2 regions of the Mesorhizobium sp. C372A genome follow, and region 2 is predicted to be linked to the other one. Evidence: riboswitches for the same ligand, from Rfam matches in the RefSeq annotation. Region 2 holds a riboswitch; the other holds the start of a gene.
The links. Region 2 has a riboswitch for S-adenosylmethionine ahead of metX (homoserine O-acetyltransferase MetX). Riboswitches for the same ligand answer to the same signal wherever they lie in the genome.
Positions count from the first base shown of each region.

Region 1: another riboswitch for S-adenosylmethionine. It lies ahead of NLY42_RS02925 (O-succinylhomoserine sulfhydrylase); the one in region 2 lies ahead of metX (homoserine O-acetyltransferase MetX).

Region 1 is NZ_CP100475.1:640,860-645,132, forward strand. It holds gene NLY42_RS02915 (ABC transporter substrate-binding protein) at 1-406, opposite strand, end outside; gene NLY42_RS02920 (2'-deoxycytidine 5'-triphosphate deaminase) at 508-1,602, opposite strand; SAM riboswitch at 1,743-1,820, shown strand; gene NLY42_RS02925 (O-succinylhomoserine sulfhydrylase) at 1,878-3,068, shown strand; gene NLY42_RS02930 (ceramide glucosyltransferase) at 3,080-4,231, opposite strand.
Region 2 is NZ_CP100475.1:2,339,504-2,343,776, forward strand. It holds gene NLY42_RS11095 (glycosyltransferase family 2 protein) at 1-389, opposite strand, end outside; gene NLY42_RS11100 (DUF1330 domain-containing protein) at 638-958, shown strand; gene metW (methionine biosynthesis protein MetW) at 966-1,580, opposite strand; gene metX (homoserine O-acetyltransferase MetX) at 1,577-2,746, opposite strand; SAM riboswitch at 2,807-2,884, opposite strand; gene hisC (histidinol-phosphate transaminase) at 3,011-4,120, shown strand; gene NLY42_RS11120 (prephenate/arogenate dehydrogenase family protein) at 4,125-4,273, shown strand, end outside.

The DNA.
Region 1 (4,273 bases), 1.7 Mb from region 2:
CGGCAAGGGCTGCCGGTTCGGTGGAAGTGAGGTCGCTGTCCTTCGGCGCCACCAGCGCCAGCGGCGTCGTGTAGTATTTGTTGGTGAAGGCGACCTGTTTCTTGCGCTCCTCGGTGATGCTCATCGAGGCGATGATGGCGTCGAACTTTTTCGCCTGCAGCGCCGGGATGATGCCGTCCCAGTCCTGGGTGACGATCTCGCACTCGACCTTCATCTGCGCACACAGCGCATTGGCAATGTCGATGTCGAAGCCCTCGATCTTGCCGTCCGCGGTGATGGTGTTGAAGGGCGGATAGGCGCCCTCGGTGCCGATCTTCAATTTCTCCTGCGCCTCAGCCAGCGAGCCGGCCGATATCACCAGCATGGCAGCGCTCGCTGCCGATATGATCCATCTTGAAATCTGCATTTCGGTTCCCCTTGCGCGCCGTTCTCTTGCCGGCCACCGAAAGGCAGCCAAGCATGGTGAGGCAGCGCAGGCAAGTATTTTGCCTGACGGTGATCGAAGGTTCAGCCGGCGGGGCGGAAATGCTTGGAGAGCTTGAGGCCTTGCGCCTGGTAATTCGAGCCGAGATCGGTGCCGTAAAGCGCCTGCGGCCGCTTCAGCATGTGTTCGTAGACCAGCCGGCCGACGATCTGGCCGTGGTCGAGGATGAACGGCACTTCGTGGCTGCGCACTTCGAGCACCGCCCGGCTGCCGGTGCCGCCTGAGGCCGAATGGCCGAAGCCCGGATCGAAGAAGCCGGCATAGTGAACACGGAATTCGCCAACCAGCGGATCGAAGGGCGTCATCTCGGCGGCGTAGAGCGGCGGCACGTGCACGGCTTCGCGGCTGACCAGGATGTAGAACTCGTCCGGGTCGAGCACCAGTTCGCCGGCGCCGCTCTTATAGAGCGGCTCCCAGAAATCGACGGCATCCTGGGCGGCGCGCTTGTCGACATCGACCAAGCCGGTGTGATGCTTGCCGCGATAGCCGACCAGGCCGTTCTGGTCGCCGTCAAGATCGATCGACAGCGCAATGCCGCCGCCGGAAATGTTGGGCGGCTCGGTCGCCACCAGCATCTCGGCGCGGTGCAATTCGTTCAGTTCTGCCTCCGACAACAGCGCGTTGCCGGTGCGAAAGCGGATCTGCGACAGCCTCGATCCGGCGCGTACGACGATCGGGAAGGTGCGCGGACTGACTTCGAGATAAAGCGGCCCGTGATAGCCGGGGGCGATCTTGTCGAACTCATGGCCGCGATCGGTCATCACCCGGGTGAAGATGTCGAGCCGGCCGGTCGAGCTCTTCGGGTTGGCCGAGGCCGACACGTTTGCGGGCAGCGCCAGGCTTTCGAGCAGCGGCACGATGTAGACGCAGCCGGTTTCCAGCACCGCGCCCTCGGCGAGACTGAACTCATGCAATTTCAGCCGGTGAAGCTTGTCGGCCACCAGATGATCGGGACCCGGCAGGAAGGAGGCGCGCACGCGAAAAGCCTTGTCGCCGAGCCTGAGATCGAGGCTCGCCGGCTGCACCTGGTCGACATCGAGCGCGCGCGGCGACTTCAGCGCGCCGGACTGAAACAGCGCGGAAATGTCCTGATCGGGAAGAATGCCTGTCTGCCGCAAAAGGCTGGCTCCGCTCCAAGGTCGGTCTCTTTGTGGCAGGTTCTTGCCGCAAAACCGCTGGATATTATTGCGGAACCTGCCTGGTACAAACCTCTTAATGAAGCCGGCAATTGACGCAAGCGCAGGTGAGGTCTAAAGGGTCGTTATCCCGTGGTGATTTGGCCGGTCGGCTTGCAGCCACGTTAAACAAGTCGCTAAAGGACCGTCGGGCCGCAAGGCCATATGGACCGGTTGCGACTTTCGCGGCCGGTTTTTTTGTGTCTGGAACAAAAGCGATGAGCACCAAGAAGCGTAACTGGAAACCTCAGACCGCACTCGTGCACGGGGGAACGCTGCGTTCCCAGTTCGGCGAGACGTCCGAAGCGATGTACCTCACCCAGGGCTATGTCTACGAGACGGCGCAGGCTGCCGAGGCCCGTTTCAAGGGCGAGGAGCCGGGCTTCATCTATTCGCGCTATGCCAACCCTACCGTCGACATGTTCGAAAAGCGCATGTGCGCGCTGGAGGGTGCCGAAGATGCGCGCGCCACGGCGTCCGGCATGGCGGCGGTGACGGCAGCGCTCCTGTGCAGCGCCAAGGCCGGCGACCATATCGTTGCGGCGCGCGCGCTGTTCGGCTCCTGCCGCTGGGTGGTGGAGACGCTGGCGCCGAAATACGGCATCGAGGCAACGCTGGTCGACGGCACCGACATCGCCAACTGGGAAAAGGCGGTGCGGCCGAACACGAAACTGTTCTTCCTGGAAAGCCCGACCAATCCGACGCTGGAAGTGGTCGACATCGCAGCGGTGGCGGCGCTCGCCACCTCGATCGGCGCCAGGCTGATCGTCGACAATGTCTTTGCCACGCCCTTGCAGCAGAAGCCCTTGCAGCTCGGCGCCCATATCGTCGTCTACTCCGCGACCAAGCACATTGACGGCCAGGGACGCTGTCTCGGCGGCATCATCCTGTCGGACAAGAAATGGATCGACGAGAATTTGCACGACTATTTCCGCCACACCGGCCCGAGCCTGTCGCCGTTCAACGCCTGGACGCTGCTCAAGGGCCTGGAGACGCTGCCGGTTCGGGTGCGCCAGCAGACGGAAAGCGCGGCCAAGATCGCGGATTTCCTGGCAGGACGGCCGGAAATCGCCCGCGTCATCTATCCCGGCCGCGCCGACCACCCGCAGGCCGACATCGTCAAGAAGCAGATGACGGGCGGATCGACGCTGATCTGCCTCGACGTCAAGGGCGGCAAGCAGGCGGCCTTCGCCTTGCAGAACGCGCTCGACATCGTGCTGATCTCCAACAATCTCGGCGACGCCAAGAGCCTGATCACCCATCCGGCGACCACCACGCACAAGAACCTCAGCGACGAAGCTCGCGCCGAGCTTGGCATCGGGCCGGGAACGCTCAGGCTGTCGGTCGGTCTTGAGGATACGGACGATCTGCTGGAGGACGTTGCGCAGGCGCTGAAGGCAGCCGGATAGGCCGCGAGGCGTCACGCTCCCGACGAAACCTCTTCCAGTTCGGCCGTCTTGGTGCCGATGGTCATGATGTTGCCGCGCCAGTCGACGGCGCCGCTCAGCCAGCCGCGCGCCCAGATGGCGGGAAGCATCATGTCGCGGACCATCATCGCCGGGACCAGGCGCAGCGACAGATGCCAGCCCTTGGCCGCGGCCAGCGCGCATTCGGGAATGTAGGCCGCCGTCAGCACGGCCAACACCGTGGCCGGCAGGCTGATGCCGGCACTTGCGGCCGCCACCAGTGCCAACGCCAACGGCACGGCGACGCCGGTCAGGATCTCGGGTGCGAAAAACAGCGGGAAGGTGACGCGGCGCAACCGCGCCCAGCGCGCCTGGCGCGACCAGATGTCGGCAAGTCGGCGCTGCCCCAGTGGTTGCTCGAAAGGCGAGGCAACGAGATTGACGCGCAGGCCCAGTCCGTTGACCAGCTTGGTTGCAGCAGCATCCTCGGCGATCTCGGCGGCCAGCGCGCGGATACCGCCACTGGTATCGAGCATCGGCTTGTTCCACAGCATGCTCTTGCCTTGGGCAAAGCCGAGACCGAGCGCCTCGCCGGCATATTGCCAGCGCGCCTGCAGCGTGTTGAGGAACGCGCATTCGACCTCGGCCCAAAAGCCATCCGGCCGAGAGCCGATCGGCGTCGAGCAGATAAGCCCGGTATTGGTCCGCCAGGCCGCCATCAGGTGCTGGACGTAATCCCTTGGCATCAGCACGTTGGAATCCGCCAGAATAACCCAATGATAGCGCGCCGCTTCCCAGCCCTTGACGCAGTTGTTGAGCTTCGGGTTGCTGCTGACGCGGTCGTCGCCGATCAGCAGCCGGGCCGGCACGTTGGGAAACAGGACGATCGCCCTGTTTATCAGTTTGACGACGGGATCGTCGGCGTGAGCGACGCAGAAGATCAGTTCGTAGCGCGGCCAGTCGAGCGAGAAGGCTCGCTGCAGCGTCTCTTGTGTGAACGGCTCCACGCCGCGCGACGGCACGACGATCGAGACCGGTGGCTGCTCGTCGGACGGCGGAGGGATAAGGCGACGCGCTTGCAGTTTCGACGAAGCAAGCAGGATGCTGGCGAGATTGGAAAGAAGCAAAGCGGAGGAAGCGAAGGCGGCTGTGAGAGCTAGTTCCATGAGATCTGGTCACTCCGGAAAGGCCGCTCGCGGCTGCTTTGT
Region 2 (4,273 bases):
TTGCCCTTCAGCGACACGAAGGAACTGATCAGCACTTCGAGCGAGGGATTGTTGTCGAACTGCTCCAGCGTCCGCGCCAGGCGATCCGGCAAATAGACGTCGTCGGAATCGAGGAATGTCACCACCGGCGCCTGCGCCCGCTCGATGCCGGCATTGCGGGCGGCATTGGCGCCGCGCCATTTTGAGCCAACATAGATCAGCCGTGGATCGCGGATTTCGGCAAGTGCGGCTGCCGTACCGTCGGTCGAGCCGTCATCGACGACAATGTGTTCGAACCGGGGAAAATTCTGCGCCAGCACGCTCTCCACGGCGCGCACGACCTTGCTGCGGCGATTGTGCGTCGGTGTGATCACCGAGATCAGCGGAGCGAGGTCGGTTGCCTTGGACATGTTGCTTCGATTGTGCCCCGAAATGCCTGGAGGCCGGAGGTTTTGATGGTCGCCGTCCAAGCCTTACCCCGGGATGGCATTCGATTCGACGCTACAAAAAACCAGCGGCAATGTCATCACAAACTGTTGAGCCAGGACGCCGGTAAGCCGGCCGATTACCCCAGACGTAATCGACCGATGGCCATCATGTCTGCAGATTGCGCCAACGAAGCCGGTCGTCGGGCTTCGATCTCACAGGGAGTTCAGCCATGGCCGCCTACGCCGTCGCCCATATGCGTCAAGTCACAATGGGCCCGCAGATTGTCGAGTATCTGCAGAGGATCGACGCCACATTGGAGCCGTTCGGCGGCCGCTTCCTTGTCCACGGCGGCGACATGGACGTGGTCGAAAACGAATGGCCCGGGCATCTGATCGTCATCGAGTTTCCGGACAGGGCGCATGCGTGGGGCTGGTACGATTCATCAGCCTATCGCGAGATTCTGGCCTTGCGCACCGACAACTCCCACGCCGATGTGATCATCGCCGATGGCGTTCAGCACCCGCACAAGGCGACGGACGTGCTGGAATAGGGGCAAACTACCGCTTCAGCAAGAACACCGCTTGCTGGCCGAAGAAATTCCAGAACCACCATGGCATCGACAGGCCGATCTTCTGGCCGTTGCCGTCGAGCGCGGTGGCTTTCTCGACCGAAGCGCCGAGTTCCTCGACCAGATTGACGAAGTCGCGGATGGTGCAGAAATGGATGTTGGGCGTGTCGTACCAGGAATAGGGCAGGTCCGCGGTCACCGGCATCCGGCCATTGACGAACAGCGACAGCCGCACCCGCCAGTGGCCGAAATTGGGGAAGGAGACGATGGCGCGGTTGCCGATTCGCAGCAGCTCGTCGAGCACCAGCTTCGGGTTGCGGGTCGCCTGCAGCGTCTGAGACAGGACGACGAAGTCAAAACCCTTGTCCGGATAGAATTCGAGGTCGGTGTCGGCATCGCCCTGGATGACCGAGAGGCCGCGCGAAACGCATTCATTGACGCCGCGCTGTGACAGCTCCAGCCCGCGGCCGTCGACCTGCTTGGTCTCCTGCAGGAGTTCGAGCAGCAGGCCGTCGCCGGAGCCGACATCGAGCACCCGCGACTGCGGGGGTATCAGGTTGGCCACGACTTCGAGGTCGACGCGCTGGCTGCCATTGACGCTCATGAGGCGAGCCCCCTTGCGCGGGCCGCCGAGCCGATGAAGCCCTTGATGGCGGCAAACAGTTCGGGTTCGTCGAGCAGGAAGGCATCATGGCCGCGGTCGGTGTCGATCTCGACGAAGGAGACCGATGCGCCGGCGGCGTTGAGCGCATGCACGATCGAGCGGCTCTCCTCGGTCGGGAACAGCCAGTCCGAGGTGAAGGACACCAGGCAGAAGCGGGTCTTGGTCCCGGCAAACGCGTCGGCCAACCGGCCGCCATGATCGGCGGCGAGGTCGAAATAATCCATCGAACGGGTCATGTAGAGGTAGGAGTTGGCGTCGAAGCGGTCGACGAATGTCATGCCCTGGTGGCGCAGATAGCTTTCGATCTGGAAATCTGCGTCGAAACCGAAGGTCAGCGCTTCGCGGTCCTGCAGATTGCGGCCGAATTTCCGATGCAGGGCGGCTTCCGACAGATAGGTGATGTGGGCGGCCATGCGCGCCACGGCGAGCCCCTTTTCCGGGCGCTTGCCGTGCTCGAAATATTTGCCGCCATGCCAGTCCGGATCAGCCATGACAGCCTGGCGGCCGACCTCGTGGAAGGCGATGTTCTGCGAGGAATGGCGTGCGCCTGTGGCGATCGGCAGGGCCGAGAAGACGCGCTCGGAATAGCATGACGCCCATTCCAGCACCTGCATGCCGCCCATCGAGCCGCCGAGCACGCAAAACAGCTTTTCGATGCCGAAATGGTCGACCAGCATCAGTTGCGCCCGCACCATGTCGCGGATGGTGATGATTGGCAGGTCGAGGCCGTAGGGCTTGCCGGTGGCGGGATTGGTCGAGGCCGGACCGGTGGAACCGAGGCAGCCGCCGATGACGTTGGAGCAAATGACGAAGAAGCGGTTGGTGTCGATGATCTTGCCGGGACCGATCAGCACTTCCCACCAGCCGGGCTTGCCGGTCACCGGATTGGTGCTGGCGACATGCTGGTCGCCGGTCAGCGCGTGGCAGACCAGGATGGCGTTGGTGCGGGCATCGTTGAGGGCGCCATATGTCTGGTAGGCGATCTGGAACGGCGACAAAAGCGTGCCGGCGTCGAGCTTCAGCGGCTTGTCAGGGCCAAAACGCAACACAGGGCTCGACGGGTTGTCGGCCTCGTTGTTGGTTTTTGTAGCGCGGAGCGCGGCCATGTGACTCTCCTTGCCCGCCGTCAGGCAATAAAAAACCGGCAATGCGATCGCAAAGCCGGTTACGTCACGCAAACGGCCCTTTAGCGAGTTGTTTAACGTGGCTGCAAGCCGACCGGCCAAATCACCACGGAACTGTTGCGTTCTTCTAGAACTCGTGCGGCCCGGCGTCAACGGCCAGCTATTGCCCGCCTCTCGACATTCGCGGCTACGGCTTGTATTTCCGCTGCGGCCTCCGGACGGAGGCATTCTCGATGGATTTGCGACATGGACAAGACAGCGGACAAGGCACGGCCGACGCCCCGCGCGGGCATTATGGACATCGACGCCTATGTGCCGGGCAAGAGCACGGCACCGGCCGGCGTTGCCAAGGTCCATAAATTGTCGTCGAACGAGAACCCGCTCGGCCCGTCGCCGAAGGCGATCGAGGCCGCGCGCGAAGTGGCTGGCAAGCTCGATGTCTATCCCGACGGCACCGCCCGCCGGCTGCGCGAGGCGATCGCCGAGGTGCATGGCCTCAACCCGGCAAACATCATCTGCTCCAACGGTTCCGACGAGATTTTGGGCCTGCTGGCGCAGACCTATCTGGCGCCAGGCGATGAGGCGATTTTTACCGAACATGCCTTCATGGTCTACAAGATCTACATTCAGTCGGCGGGGGCCAAGCCGGTTGCTGTGAAGGAAACCGAGGAGCGCGCCGACGTCGACGCGATCCTGGCCGCGGTGACGCCGCGGACCAAAATCATCTTCCTCGCCAATCCCAACAATCCGACCGGCACCTATCTGCCGTTCCAGGAGGTCCGCCGCCTGCATTCCACGCTCCCGGGCAACGTGCTTCTGGTGCTCGACGCGGCCTATGCCGAATATGTCAGGCGCAATGACTACGAGGCCGGCATCGAGCTGGCGGGCAGCGCACAGAATGTGGTCATGACCCGCACCTTCTCCAAGCTCGGCCTTGGCGGCGCGCGCATCGGCTGGATGTATGGCCCACTGCACATCGTCGATGCCATCAACCGTATCCGCGGCCCTTTCAACGTTAACGCAACAGCGATCGAGGCCGGCATTGCCGCCATCCGCGACCGCGCCCATGTCGAGCGCAGTTCGTTGCACAACGAGACCTGGCTTACCTGGCTGAATGAAGAGCTGACGAAGCTTGGGCTCAGGGTGACGCCCAGCGTCGGCAATTTCGTCCTCATCCACTTTCCCGACGACAAGAAGCATTCGGCTGAGGCGGCGGACGACTACCTCACCCAGCGCGGCTATATATTGCGGCGCGTTACCGGCTATGGCTTTCCCAATGCGCTGCGCATGAGCGTCGGCACCGAAGAAGCCAATCGCGGCGTTATCGACGCCCTCACGACGTTCCTGAAAAGCTGAAACAATGACATCACCGATGTTTGAAAAGATCGCGCTGGTCGGCATCGGCCTGATCGGCTCGTCGCTGGCCCGCGTTATCCGCCGCGAGGGCCTGGCCCGCCATGTCGCCATCGCGACGCGCAGCCCGGCCACGCTGGCGCGGGCGAAGGAGCT